DNA from 2 places in the Streptomyces sp. SAI-135 genome. Region 2 is predicted to be linked to the other one. Evidence: riboswitches for the same ligand, from Rfam matches in the RefSeq annotation. Region 2 holds a riboswitch; the other holds the start of a gene.
What was found. A riboswitch is a leader RNA that binds a small molecule or an ion and turns the genes downstream of it on or off. The one in region 2 is predicted to bind S-adenosylmethionine.
Positions count from the first base shown of each region.

Region 1: another riboswitch for S-adenosylmethionine. It lies ahead of M2163_RS16820 (aminotransferase class V-fold PLP-dependent enzyme); the one in region 2 lies ahead of thrC (threonine synthase).

Region 1 is NZ_JARXYP010000002.1:2,720,877-2,727,958, forward strand. Features, by position in the region: gene M2163_RS16815 (serine/threonine-protein kinase) at 6-2,147, opposite strand; gene M2163_RS16820 (aminotransferase class V-fold PLP-dependent enzyme) at 2,216-3,592, opposite strand; SAM riboswitch class IV at 3,712-3,828, opposite strand; gene trpD (anthranilate phosphoribosyltransferase) at 3,905-4,969, opposite strand; gene M2163_RS16830 (cytochrome bc complex cytochrome b subunit) at 5,184-6,821, opposite strand; gene M2163_RS16835 (Rieske 2Fe-2S domain-containing protein) at 6,818-7,082, opposite strand, start outside.
Region 2 is NZ_JARXYP010000002.1:4,290,236-4,297,317, forward strand. Features, by position in the region: gene M2163_RS23725 (cold-shock protein) at 103-309, opposite strand; gene M2163_RS23730 (MoaD/ThiS family protein) at 753-1,028, opposite strand; gene thrC (threonine synthase) at 1,025-2,305, opposite strand; SAM riboswitch class I at 2,323-2,481, opposite strand; gene M2163_RS23740 (glucosyl-3-phosphoglycerate synthase) at 2,619-3,563, shown strand; gene M2163_RS23745 (trehalose-6-phosphate synthase) at 3,632-5,026, shown strand; gene otsB (trehalose-phosphatase) at 5,029-5,850, shown strand; gene M2163_RS23755 (DUF3263 domain-containing protein) at 5,854-6,087, opposite strand; gene M2163_RS23760 (extracellular solute-binding protein) at 6,121-7,082, opposite strand, start outside.

The sequences.
Region 1 (7,082 bases), 1.6 Mb from region 2:
CGGCCCTAGGAGCCGAGCGCGAGGACCGTGATGCCGTCGGCGTTCGCGGCGTACACGCGGCCGTCCCGGACGACCGGACTCTGGGTGCCGATGGAGGCGCCGCCCTCGACGCGCCGGTGCCAGGTCCGCTTCCCCCTGCGGTCGATGCCGTAGAGCGTCGAGCCGTGGCGCACGTAGACGGTGTCGCCGAAGACGGTGGGGTCGCTGTACTGGTTTCCCTCGTCGGTGAAGCGGAAGGACCACACCGTCGATCCGTCGGCGGGGTCCAGGGCGACCAGTTCGTAGTCGGAGGCGGTGACGCCCAGCCCGCCGAAGGGCACACAGGTGAAGTAGCGGCCGCCGTACACCTTGTCGTTGGCCGAGTGCCACAGCGGCTTGCCGGTGCGGCCGATGCCGTGCAGTGTCCGCTCGCCGCCCGATCCGACCACCAGGGTGTCCCCGACGAGCGCGGGGCGCCCGGTGTCGGGGCCCGCCGCCGTCGCCCAGAGCCGCTTGCCGCTCTTCGCGTCCAGGGCCTGGACCTGGTCGCCGAAGGTGCCGACGTAGACGACCCCGTCCGCCACGGTGGGCTCGCTGGTGGGCGCGGCGCCGGTCGGGGCGGTCCAGCGCACGCTGCCGTCGGGGGCGTAGGCCCGCACCCCGCCCGCGTCCGAGCCGTCGCCGTAGGACACCAGGACCAGGCGGCCCGCGGCGACCGGGAACTGGCTGTTCGCGGCGAACGTCCTGGTCCAGCGGACCTTGCCGCTCCGGCCGAGCGCGCACAGCTTGGAAGCGCCCTCCTGGCCGTCCTCCAGCAGGCAGTACACGCCGTCGGCGGTGGCGAGCGGGGACATCGCCTCAGCGCCGAGCTCGGTCCGCCACACGGTCCGTCCGTCCAGGTCCAGCGCGTGCAGCGCGCCGTCCGCGCCGCCGACGTAGACCCGTGTGCCGTCCGGTGAGACGGCCGCGCAGGGGCCGCGCCGCCCGCCGAGTCCCTGGACCTTGTACTGCCAGCCCGTCGCGGGAGTGCCCGCCGGGGACCCCGCCCCGGTCGTCGCCTGTCCGTCCGCCGAGTCCCGCAGCCACAGCCATCCGCCCGCGCCTCCGGCGGCCACGACTCCGACGCCGCCCGCCACGGCCCGCAGCAGCCGGCGCCGGGACGGCGGGGCGGGGGCGGGTGTCACAGGGGCGACCGCGGGGACGTCCGTGACGGTCACCGGCGCCACGTACTCGACCCGGCTGCCCCGCTCCCCCGAGTCGTGCCCGGGCACCCAGTGCGCGCCGCTCCGGGCGGCCTCGGGCTCCCGCACGGCTCCGGGCGCGTACCACCCGGGCCGCAGCCCCTCACGCAGCGAGGCGGCGGTGTGTCCCGCGGCCGCGACCAGCTCCGCGGGCGTCGGCCGCGCGCCGGGGCCGTCCCGCAGACAAGCCTGCACCAGGGGCAGTTGCTCCTCCGGTACGGCGGTCAGGTCCACGTCACCGGTCAGGATCCGCAGCAGAACGACCGAATCCTGCCCCTCGCCGAAAGGCTCCTTCCCGCCGGAGGCGTAAGCGAGGACCGCACCCAGGGAGAAGACGTCGCTGGCCGGCACCACCTGGGCACCGTTGCGGATCTGCTCGGGCGAGAGATAGCCGACCGATCCGACGACCACGCCGGTCCGGGTCAGGGCGGTGCCCTCCAGGGCCCGGACGATCCCGAAGTCGATGACCCGGGGGCCGTCCGGCGCGAGCAGGATGTTGGAGGGCTTGAGGTCCCGGTGCACCAGCCCCTTGGCGTGGATCGCGGCGAGCGCCTCGGCGAGCGCGGCCGCCAGCAGCCGTACCGCGTCCCCGGGCAGCGGTCCCCGGTCGAGCACCGCGTCCCGCAGGTTGGGTCCCCGCACGAACTCCGTGGCCATCCAGGGCCGCGCGGCCTCGGTGTCCGCGTCCACGACCCGCGCGGTGTACGTGCCCGCCCCGCCGACCGTCTGCGCGGCCCGCACCTCGTGCCGGAACCGGGCGCGGAAGGTGCGGTCCTCGGCGTGTTCGGCCCGTACCACCTTCACGGCCAGCCGCAGTCCGCCGCGCGCCTCGGCCAGATACACCTCGCCCATGCCGCCGGACCCGAGTCTGCCCAGGACCTCGTAGGGCCCGATGGTCCGCGGGTCCGTCTCGCGCAGCTCCTGCACCCCGTGCTCCCCCTGCTTTCCGTACGGCTGCTGAGGGGGAGGGTATACGCGTGCCGGCCGTCGCCGTCCTAGACGACCGGGACGCAGCGCCCGTCCTCGGTGCGGTACGTCCACTTCGCACCGTCCGCGACCAGTTCCTTCACGGCCTGCACGAACCGCTCCACGTGCTCGTCCGGCGTGCCGGCGCCGAAGCTCACCCGGATCGCGTTGAGGGACTTCTCGCCGGGCGCGGCCTCGGGGGCGCCGCACTCGCCCTGGGACTGCGGGTCGCTGCCGAGGAGGGTGCGCACGAGGGGGTGGGCGCAGAAGAGACCGTCGCGGACGCCGATGCCGTACTCGGCGGACAGGGCGGCGGCGAAGTGGGAGCTGTTCCAGCCCTCGACGACGAAGGAGAGCACGCCGACGCGGGGGGCGTCGTCACCGAAGAGGGACAGGACGCGGACCTCCGGGACCTCGGCGAGGCCGGCCTTCACCTTCTCGATCAGGTGCTGCTCGCGGGCCACCAGGCTGTCGAAACCGGTCTCCGTCAGCGCCTTGCAGGCCGAGGCGATGGAGTAGGCGCCGATGACGTTCGGGGAGCCGGCCTCGTGGCGGGCGGCGCTGTCGTGCCACTCCACGTCCACTCCCCCGTCCTCGCGCCGGGTGACCTTGCGGCTGGCGCCGCCGCCCGCGAGGTAGGGGTCGGCCGCCTGGAGCCAGTCGGCGCGGCCGGCCAGGACACCGGAGCCGAAGGGGGCGTACAGCTTGTGGCCGGAGAAGGCGACCCAGTCGACGTCGAGGTCACGGACGCTCACCGGGTGGTGCGGGGCGAGCTGGGCGGCGTCCAGGACGATCCGCGCGCCGTGCGCGTGGGCGGCGGCGGCCAGCTCGCGGACCGGCCACAGCTCACCGGTGACGTTGGAGGCGCCGGTCACGCACACCAGGGCCGGGCCGTGGCCCTCTTGAACGGATGCAGTACGGGCGGCGAGGGCCGTCTCCAGGGTCTCGACGGCCTGCCGCGGGGTGCGCGGGGCGTCGAGGTAGCTGACCTGGGCGTCCTTCCAGGGCAGCAGGCTCGCGTGGTGCTCGGTCTCGAAGACGAAGACCTGGCAGTCCGCGGGGAGGGCGGCGGCGAGGAGGTTGAGCGAGTCGGTGGTCGAGCGGGTGAAGACCAGCTGGTCGTCGTCGCGGCAGTCGAGGAATTCGGTGACGGTCCTGCGGGCGTTCTCGAACAGGTCGGTCGACAGCTGCGAGAGGTAGCCGGCGCCGCGGTGCACGCTGCCGTAGTAGGGGGCGTACGCGGCCACGTCGTCCCAGACCCGCTGGAGGGCCGGTGCGCTGGCCGCGTAGTCGAGCGCCGCGTAGGTGACCTCGCCGCCGGTGACGAGCGGGACGGTGACATCCCGGCCCAGAACGGGCAGCGGGGCACAAATGGTCGGGGCGGAGGCAGCGGTGGAGACGGACATGGGGAACTCCCGTGAAAGTAAAGGTGAGAGGGGTGCGCGGAGGCGGGGCTCGGCGGCCCTATCGCATTCGCTGGCTCACGGAAGACTCCTCGAACGACCAGGATCCCTGGTTCGTGAGGGATCCGCGCTTGCCGCAGACCTCGCTGCCTACGGCCTGGTCTTCACCCGGGGCACCCCGCCACGGACGGAGGGTTGCCGGACAGTCGGCCGGGGCCTCATGACTGTCACTCATGACCTGGTCGAAAAACCTACGCGAGGTGATCGTCGTCCCGCAACCCGTGTCCGGATCGCGGGACGACACCCCGCAGGACGCTACGCGTTGCTCGCGGCCACCCAGCGCTCCAGCGTCCGCTTCGCCGCGCCCGAGTCGATCGCCTCCGCGGCCTTGTCCATCCCGGCCCGCAGCTGCTCGGCCAGCGTCCCCGTCCCCGGGTCCAGGGCCACCAGCGCGGCCGCCGAGTTCAGGAGTACGGCGTCGCGGACCGGGCCCTTCTCGCCGTCCAGCAGGTGGCGGGCGACCTCCGCGTTGTACGCCGGGTCACCGCCCCGCAGGGCCTCCACCGGCACCAGGTCGATGCCGACGTCCCGGGGGTCGAAGCTCTCCTCGGCGACCTTGCCGTCGCGGACGACCCAGACCCGGGAGGTCGACGTGGTGGTCAGCTCGTCGAGGCCGTCGTCACCGCGGAAGACCAGGGAGGAGTGGCCGCGCTCGGCGAAGACGCCGGCGACGACCGGTGCCATGCGCGGGTCCGCGACCCCGACCGCCTGGGCGCGCACCCGGGCGGGGTTGGTCAGCGGCCCGAGGATGTTGAACACCGTGCGGATGCCCAACTGGCCGCGGGCGGCGCCCGCGTGGCGCAGCGCCGGATGGAACTTGATGGCGAAGCAGAACGTGATCCCGGCCTCCTCGGCCACCTCGGCCACCCGCCGCGGGGTCAGCTCCAGGTTGACGCCGAGCTTCTCCAGGACGTCCGAGGCGCCGGACGCGGAGGAGGCGGCCCGGTTGCCGTGCTTGACCACCGTGGCACCGGTGCCGGCCACGACGATCGCCGACATGGTGGAGATGTTGACGGTCTTGGCGCCGTCACCACCGGTGCCGACGATGTCCACCGTCCGCCCGGGGACCTCGATCACGTTGGCGTGCGCGTACATCGTCCGCACGAGCCCGTTGATCTCCTCGACCGTCTCGCCCTTGGCCCTCAGGGCGACCACGAAGCCGGCGATCTGCGCGTCGGTCGCCTCGCCCTGCATGATCCGGTCCATCGCCCACGCCGTGGCGTCGGCGCTCTGGTCACGGCCGTACAGCAGGGCGTTCAGTACCTCGGGCCAGGAACGGCCCGCCGCGGTGTCGCCTCCAGCGGGGGTCACAGCGCTCATGGGGCCGCTCCAGATGTCGTAGAAAACCGTGCCCACACCCTATCCAGCCCACAGACCGCAACGGGCCGCCGCAGGCATCTCAGGGGCGCGGGGAACTGCGCAAGAGCGCCCGCCCCCACCGACCCGCAGCCGAACCCGCACGGCAAAGGGCCCCGTCCGGTGTTCGGACGGGGCCCCTCCACCGCGCCGTGGCGAGCGCAGCGACAAGCGGGGATCAGTGGTGGCCGTGGCCGCTCGTGATCTCCTTGTACTCCTCGACGGTCGGCTTGGCGATCTGGGACTCCTCGCCGTAGTACGCCTCGCTCAGCTTGGCGCGCAGCTTCTCGGAGCCCTTGACCTTGCGCTCGACGCCGTTCTCGTCGACCGTGGCGCCGATCGCGGCCGGCTTGTACTGCTCGTGCGCCGTGAGCGTGTGCAGCTGCTCCTGGCTGAGCGGCTCGTGCACCTCGATGAACTCACCGTGCGGCAGGCGCTTGATGATGCCGGACTCGCGGCCGTGCAGCACCTTGTCCTTGTCGCGGCGCTGGAGGCCGAGGCAGATCCGCTTGGTGACGACGAACGCCAGGACCGGGGCGACGAAGAACGCGACCCGCACGAACCAGGTGATGGCGTTGATCGACAGGTGGAAGTGGGTGGCCCAGAGGTCGTTTCCACCACCGATCAGCAGGACGAAGTACCAGGTGATCCACGCGACACCGAAGGCCGTACGCGTCGGGGCGTTGCGCGGGCGGTCCAGGATGTGGTGCTCGCGCTTGTCGCCGGTGACCCAGGACTCGATGAACGGGTAGACCGCGATCGCGACCAGGACCAGCGGGAAGATCACCAGCGGGATGAAGACGCCCAGGACGAGCGTGTGACCCCAGAAGTTGATCTCCCAGCCCGGCATGACACGGATCAGGCCCTCGGAGAAGCCCATGTACCAGTCCGGCTGGGCGCCCGTGGACACCTGGTCGGGACGGTAGGGACCCATGGCCCAGATCGGGTTGATGGAGGCGATCGCCGCGATGACCGCGATGACACCGAAGACCAGGAAGAAGAAGCCTCCGGCCTTGGCCATGTAGACCGGCAGCAGCGGCATGCCGACGACGTTGTTGTTGGTCTTGCCGGGGCCCGCGAACTGCGTGTGCTTGTGGTAGAAGACCAGGATCAGGTGCGCCACCACGAGGCCGAGCATGATGCCCGGCAGCAGCAGGACGTGGATCGAGTAGAAGCGGGCCACGAAGTCGCCGCCCGGGAACTCGCCGCCGAACAGGAAGAACGACAGGTACGTGCCGACGATCGGCACGGACAGGACCGCGCCCTCCATGAAGCGGACACCGGTGCCGGAGAGCAGGTCGTCCGGGAGCGAGTAACCGGTGAAGCCGGTGAACATGCCGAGGACGAACAGCAGGAAGCCGAACAGCCAGTTGACCTCACGCGGCTTGCGGAACGCGCCCGTGAAGAACACACGCATCATGTGCACGAACATGCCGGCGAGGAAGATCAGCGCCGCCCAGTGGTGGATCTGCCGGATCAGCAGACCACCGCGCACATCGAAGGAGATGTGCATGGTCGAGTTGAACGCCTCGGACATCAGCTGTCCCTGCAGCGGGACGTAGCTGCCGTGGTACTCCACCTCGTTCATCGACGGGTGGAAGAACAGCGTCAGGTACACACCCGTGAGGATGATGATGATGAAGCTGTAGAGGCAGACCTCACCCAGCATGAACGACCAGTGGTCGGGGAAGATCTTGCGCATGTTGGCCTTGGCCAGGGAGTAGATCCCCAGCCGGCCGTCGGCCCAGTCGGCGACGCGCTCGCCGGCCGGTGCCTTCCCGCGTGAGCGGGATCCGGTGGACTCTGTAGTGCTCATCCGCGCTCCCAGAATGCAGGACCGACGGGCTCCTCGAAGTCGCCGAGCGCTTCGAGGTAACCCTGGTCGTTCACGCCGATGCGCAGCTGCGGCAGGGCGTGACCGGCGGGGCCGAAGATCACCCGGGCACCGTCGGAGAGGTCGAAGGTGGACTGGTGGCAGGGGCAGAGCACGTGGTGCGTCTGCTGCTCGTACAGGGAGATCGGGCAACCGACGTGGGTGCAGATCTTCGAGTACGCGACGATTCCCTCGTACGACCAC
Region 2 (7,082 bases):
CCCGCACCCGCATGCCGAAGGGCTCGTACCCATGACTCCCCATGGGGTACGAGCCCTTCGAAGAAGAACGAAGAACGACGCTGTTGTTACCCGGCGCGTGCTTCAGCCAGTCGCGAGACGGACCATGTCCGCCTGCGGCCCCTTCTGACCCTGCGAGATCTCGAACTCGACCCGCTGGCCCTCTTCAAGGGTGCGGTAGCCGTCCATCTGGATCGCGCTGTAGTGGACGAATACATCCGCACCACCGTCGACCGCGATGAAGCCGTACCCCTTCTCCGCGTTGAACCACTTGACGGTGCCCTGAGCCATGCCTAACTCCCCTATTACTGGCCCTTGCACGGACCCACACTTCGTGGATCCGGGTCAGACCTCACCCCCCACATGGTTGGGGGCGTGCGCCGGAACGCGTCGACCGCGGCTGAATGTATCTGTCCAACTGCCGTCTGCAACAGGTCAATCGGACGAGAATTCTGGACGGAAGGGGTCCGGAATGTAGTGAGAATTCGCCCGAATTCGGGGCAAGTCGGGCCCCATAAAAGGAGCATAAGCCACAAAGAACCCACACACTTTGGCTACTTCTCGTCGCATCCGAAGTCGGAACTCATATGCGCCCGGCATGAAGGAAGCAGCAGCTTCCCCAACTGTACCGCGCTCAACCATAGAGAATTGCCCCCTCCGCTTCTCTCACGGAGGGGGCAATCGGATGAACACTCGGTAATTGCTGTTACCGAAGGTAATGACCAGTCATACGGTCACCCGCCGGCGACCGCCGGGATGATGGAGACACCGGCCCCGTCGGGCGTCACCGTCTCCAGTCCCTGCTCGAACCGCACATCGTCGTCGTTCACGTACACATTCACGAACCGCCGCAGCTTGCCCTGGTCGTCGAGAACACGCGCGGCGATACCGGTGTGGTTCTTCTCCAGATCGGCGATGACCTCGGCGAGGGTCCCACCCTCGGCCTGCACCTCGGCCTGACCGCCGGTGTAGGTGCGCAGGATGGTGGGGATGCGGACGTTGACGCTCATGCGAGGCCAGCCTCTCGGAAAGAGTCCAGATTCGGACGGATCGTGGCGGTGAGCCCGGTACCGGCCACCGCGTCCAGGGTCTTGAGACCGTCGCCGGTGTTCAGCACCACCGTGGTCTTCGTCGGGTCGAGGACGCCGTTCTCGATCAGCTTGCGCGTCACACCCACGGTCACACCACCGGCGGTCTCCGCGAAGATGCCCTCGGTCCGCGCCAGCAGCTTGATCGCGTCCACGACCTGCTCGTCGTTGACGTCCTCCACCGCACCGCCGGTGCGCCGGGCGATGTCCAGCACGTACGGACCGTCCGCCGGGTTGCCGATGGCGAGGGACTTGGCGATGGTGTTCGGCTTCTGGGGGCGGACCACGTCGTGCCCGGCCTTGTAGGCGACGGACACCGGGCTGCACCCCTCCGCCTGCGCGCCGAAGATCTTGTACGGCTTGTCCTCGACGAGCCCCAGCTTGATCAGCTCCTGGAGGCCCTTGTCGATCTTCGTGAGCTGCGAGCCGGAGGCGATCGGCACGACCAGCTGGTCGGGCAGCTTCCAGCCGAGCTGCTCGCAGATCTCGTACGCCAGGGTCTTGGACCCCTCCGCGTAGTACGGCCGCAGGTTGACGTTGACGAAGCCCCAGCCCTCGCCGGCCGGGTCGCCGATCAGCTCGGAGCAGAAGCGGTTCACGTCGTCGTAGTTGCCCTCGATGCCGACGAGCTCACCGCCGTAGATCGCGGCCATGACGACCTTGCCCTGCTCCAGGTCGTGCGGGATGAACACGCAGGAACGGAAGCCGGCCCGGGCCGCCGCGGCACCCACCGCACCCGCCAGGTTGCCGGTCGAGGAGCAGGAGAGGGTGGTGAAGCCGAAGGCGCGCGCCGCCTCCAGGGCCTGTGCCACCACCCGGTCCTTGAAGGAGTGCGTCGGGTTGCCGGAGTCGTCCTTGATGTACAGGCCGCCGGTGACGCCGAGCTCGCGGGCGAGGTTGTCGGCCTTGACGAGCTGGGTCCAGCCGGGGTTGATGTTGGGCTTGTCCGCCACGTCCGCGGGGACGGGCAGCAGCGGGGCGTAGCGCCAGATGTTCGCGGGTCCCGCCTCGATCCGCTTGCGGAGCTCCTCGGTTTCGTAGGCCGAGAAGTCGTACGCGATCTCGAGCGGGCCGAAACACTCCTCACAGGCGAAGACCGGGCCGAGCGGGACGCGGTGGCCGCATTCGCGGCAGCTCAGCGCCGCGGCGGGACCCAGGTCGACGGAGTTCGTGGTGCTTGCAACAGTCTGCGCAGCCATGGAGGCGAGGCCCTTTCTCCTCATCTTCCTCACGACGCACTTCGCCGTGAGACGGATTTGGCACCTTCCCGAGTCGGGAGCCTCGCGGTGACGATCGTCATCGATCGCTACGAGAACCGACTGGAGGGTTGCCGGGGCTTCATCGGGCCGTATCCCTCTGCCCCTCTGGATGAGCGGTGTGAAGTTGTGAACGGCGGGTCACCCAGGACATGCGATGGTCACCCGCGTTGTTCAAGACTGTAACCGACGACCAGGACAGTTGAGATAGTCGTCCGAACGGCGAGATGGATCACACGCAGAGGAGCCGCGCACTGTGCTGAACGAAGTCGAGCGCTGGCTGGCCACCCGCTCCTGGTCCGCCACCGATCGTCCACTCCACCGGATCATGGCCGCGAAGCGGAGCACGGGCCGGACCGTCAGTGTCGTCCTGCCCGCGCTCAATGAGGAGGCGACGGTCGGTGACATCGTCGCCGTCATCCGCCATGACCTCATGCAGCAGGTCCCGCTCGTCGACGAGATCGTCGTCGTCGACTCGGGATCGACCGACCGCACCTCCGAGGTCGCCGCCGCGGCCGGCGCGCGGGTCGTCCACCGTGACGACATCCTCCCGCGCATCCCGGCCGTGCCCGGCAAGGGCGAGGTCCTGTGGCGGTCCCTGCTCGTCACCACCGGGGACATCGTCTGCTTCATAGACGCAGACCTGCAGGAGTTCTCCTCGGACTTCGTCTCCGGGATCGTCGGCCCGCTGCTCACCGACCCCGGCGTCGACCTGGTCAAGGGCATGTACGACCGTCCGCTGGGTGGCGCGGCCGGACAGGGCGGCCGGGTCACCGAGCTCATGGCCCGCCCGCTGCTCAACATGCACTGGCCGCAGCTCGCCGGTTTCGTGCAGCCGCTGGGCGGCGAGTACGCGGCCCGGCGCTCGCTGCTGGAGCAGCTTCCGTTCCCCGTGGGCTACGGCGTCGAGCTGGGCATGCTGGTCGACGCCCTGCACCTGGTGGGCCTGGACGCCCTCGCCCAGGTGGACATCGGGGTGCGCAAGCACCGCCATCAGGACGGGCAGGCCCTGGGCCGGATGTCCGCCGCGATCTACCGCACCGCCCAGCTCCGGCTGGCCCGCGGCCACATGATCCGCCCCTCCCTCACCCAGTTCGAGCGGGGCCGGGGCGGTTTCGAGCCGCGGACGTACTCCGTGGACACGGAGGAGCGCCCACCGATGACGGAAATCCCCGAGTACATGAAAAGAAGGGCAGCGTAGGTCCGGCCGCCGACCCTGCGTCCCAAGGGAACGTTTGAGCGGTTGCACCCCGGGCTAGATGTCGAGGCATGGCTCCCTCGCACAACGCTCACGTACTGGTCGCATCCAACCGAGGTCCGGTCTCCTACGAGGTCCAGGACAACGGCGAGCTCACAGCGAAGCGCGGCGGCGGCGGCCTCGTCTCCGGCCTGTCGGCGATCGGTCCGGACGCCGGCGCGCTGTGGGTGTGCTCGGCGCTGTCCGACGGCGACCGCGAGGCGGTACGGCAGGGGGTCGGCGAGGACGGCGTCCGCATGCTCGCGATCCCGGCCGACGTGCACGCGGACGCGTACAACGGCATCGCGAACTCGGTCCTCTGGTTCGTCCACCACCTCCTCTACCAGACCCCGCTGGAGCCGTCCTTTGACGCGGAGTTCCGGCGCCAGTGGGCCTCGTACGAGACGTACAACCGCGCCTTCGCCGAGGCGCTCGCCGAGGAGGCGGCCGAGGGGGCGGCGGTCCTGGTGCAGGACTACCACCTGTGCCTGGTGCCGGGGATGCTCCGCGAGCTCCGCCCCGACCTGCGCATCGCCCACTTCTCGCACACACCGTGGGCGCCGGTGGAGTACTTCCGGATACTGCCCGACGACATCGCGGTCCAGGTCCTGAGGGGCATGCTGGGAGCCGACCGGCTCGGCTTCCTCACCCGCCGCTGGGCGGACGCCTTCACGGCCTGCGCCACGGAGTTCGCGGACGGGCTCGGCGGGACCCGGATCGGGGTGCACGGTCTGGGCGCGGACGCGGACTTCCTGCGTGCCCGCTCCCACGAGGCCGACGTCGAGGAGCGGATCGTCGGCCTGCGCGAGGAGATCGGCGCGGGCCGGAAGACGATCGTGCGGGTGGACCGGACCGAGCTGTCCAAGAACATCGTGCGCGGGCTGCACGCCTACCGGCGGCTGCTCCAGTCGCGGCCGGAGTGGCGGGAGCGGGTCGTGCACGTGGCGTTCGCGTACCCCTCGCGGCAGGACCTCGCGGTGTACCGGGACTACACGGCCGAGGTGCGGCGGGTGGCGGAGGAGATCAACGACACCTTCGGCACACCTGGCTGGACCCCGGTCCTGCTGAACCTGAAGGACGACTTCGCGCGCTCCCTGGCCGCGTACCGGCTGGCCGACGTGGCGCTGGTCAACCCCATCCGGGACGGTATGAACCTGGTCGCGAAGGAGGTGCCGGTGGTCTCCGACGAGGGGTGCGCGCTGGTGCTGTCGCGGGAGGCGGGGGCGTACGAGGAGCTCGGGGACGACGCGGTCGTGGTGAACCCGTACGACGTGGAGCAGACGGCGGCGGCCCTGCACGAGGCCCTGACGATGCCGGCCCACGAACGGGCCGAGCGGGCGAAGCGGCTGGCCGCGGCGGCGACGGCACTCCCGCCCGCGCAGTGGTTCCTGGACCAGCTGAACGCGCTGAACGCGCTGAACGGGTGAGCATGAACCTTCCCACGCCCCTCAACTCCGCCGGCCGGCACGGCCTGCGGGCGATCCTCGCGGAGCCGCAGCGGGCGGTGATCGGGCTGGACTTCGACGGGACGCTGGCGCCGATCGTGGCGGACCCGGAGAAGGCCGTCGCCCACTCCGAGGCGGTGCCCGCCCTCGCGGCCCTGGCACCGAAAGTGGCGTCCGTGGCGGTGATCACCGGCCGCCCGGCGGCGGTCGCGGTCCGCAACGGCGGTTTCGCCGGGGTCCCGGGCCTGGAGCATCTGACCGTGCTCGGCCACTACGGGGCCGAGCGCTGGGACGCGGCGACGGGCGAGGTCACGGCCCCCGCCCCGCACCCCGGAGTGCCGGCGGTCCGTGCCGAACTGCCGGAGCTCCTGGCGGGGACCGGCGCGTGGCTGGAGGAGAAGGGCGGTCGTGCGGTGGCCGTCCACACCCGCCGGGCCGCCGACCCCCAGGCCGCCTTCGAGGCCCTGCGCGCTCCCCTCACCGACCTGGCCGCCCGCCACGGCCTGATCGTCGAACCCGGCCGTCTGGTCCTGGAGCTCCGCCCGCCCGGCATGGACAAGGGGGTGGCCCTCCGCAAGCACGTCCGCGAGGTCTCCGCGCGGTCCGTGCTGTTCGCCGGCGACGACCTGGGCGACCTGCCCGCGTTCTCCGCCGTGGACGAGCTCCGTGCCGCGGGCACCCCAGGTCTGCTGGTGTGCAGCGGCAGCGACGAGGTGACGGAGCTGCGGAAGCGGGCCGACCTGGTGGTGGACGGCCCGTCCGGCGTGGTGGGCCTGCTGCGGACCCTGGCGGAAGAGCTCGCCTGATCCTCAGCGCTCCGCGCGCCGGGCCTGACGCACCCTCCGCAGCCGGTTCACCGTCACCGGGTCGTGGGCCAGGGCGCGCTCGTCGTCCAGCAGGGCGTTGAGCAGCTGGTAGTAGCGCACCGGCGCCAGGCCGAGCTCCTCGCGGACGGCCCGTTCCTTGGCGCCGGGCCCCGCGAAGGAGCGGCGCTCCAGCGCGAGGATGTCCCGCTCCCGGGGGTCGAGTTCCGCATGCTCCATGCCCGGAACGGTAACCCCCGCCACCGACAGCGACTACTCCGCGTTCCGCGCGGTCAGCTGCAAGGCGCGCAGCACCTGCGCGGGGTCCCCGCCGGAGCCGACCGCGGAGCCGATCCGCTTCTTGACCGCCGCGCTGACCGAGGCCCAGGACGTCTTGCCGACCGGCGGCAGCTCCGCTGAGGGCAGCGCGGCCAGGAAGGGCTTGAGGTCGGCGTCCTGGGAGCCGGCGCTCATGGCCGCGGAGGCGGAGTTGGTCACCGGCAGCAGGTCGTACTCCCGTGAGAACGCGAGGACGTTCTTCTCGCTGTAGACGAAGTCGAGGAAGTCGCCCACCTGTTCGGCGTGCCCGTTCTGCCGGAAGGCCATCATCCAGTCGGCGACGCCCATGGAGTTCCGGGTGGGCCCGTTCACGCCGGGCATGGGCACCATCCCGAACTTGACGCCCTTGTCGGCGGCGATCTTCATCAGCGAGGGGTGCCCGTTGAGCATCCCCACGTCCCCGGCGGCGAACGCCGAGAACGCGGCGGCCCGGTTGAGGTTCCCGGGCGCGACGGGGCCGGTCAGCCCCTTGCCGACGAGGTCGTCCTTGAGCCAGGTCAGCGTGGCGACGTTCTCCTCGGAGTCGATGCCGTAGGTGCCCACGTCGTCGACGTACCCGCCGCCCCCGCTCAGCAGCCACTGCATGGTCTCGGCCTGCGCCTCCTCGGGGCCGAGCGGCAGCGCGTACGGGTACTTGACCCCGTCCGCCTTGAGCGCCTCGGCGTCGGCGGCCAGCTCCTTCCACGTGGTCGGCGGGGTGAGCCCGGCGTCGGCGAAGAGGGTCTTGTTGTAGAAGAGGAGCCGGGTCGAGGCGGCGAACGGCATGCCGTACTGCATCCCGTTGATCCGCCCGGCGGAGCCGAGCTGGGAGACGAAGTCGGCCTGCTCGCGGATCCCGATCAGCTCGTCGGCCTTGTACAGCAGTCCCTTGTCCGCGTAGTCGGCGTAGGCGCCGA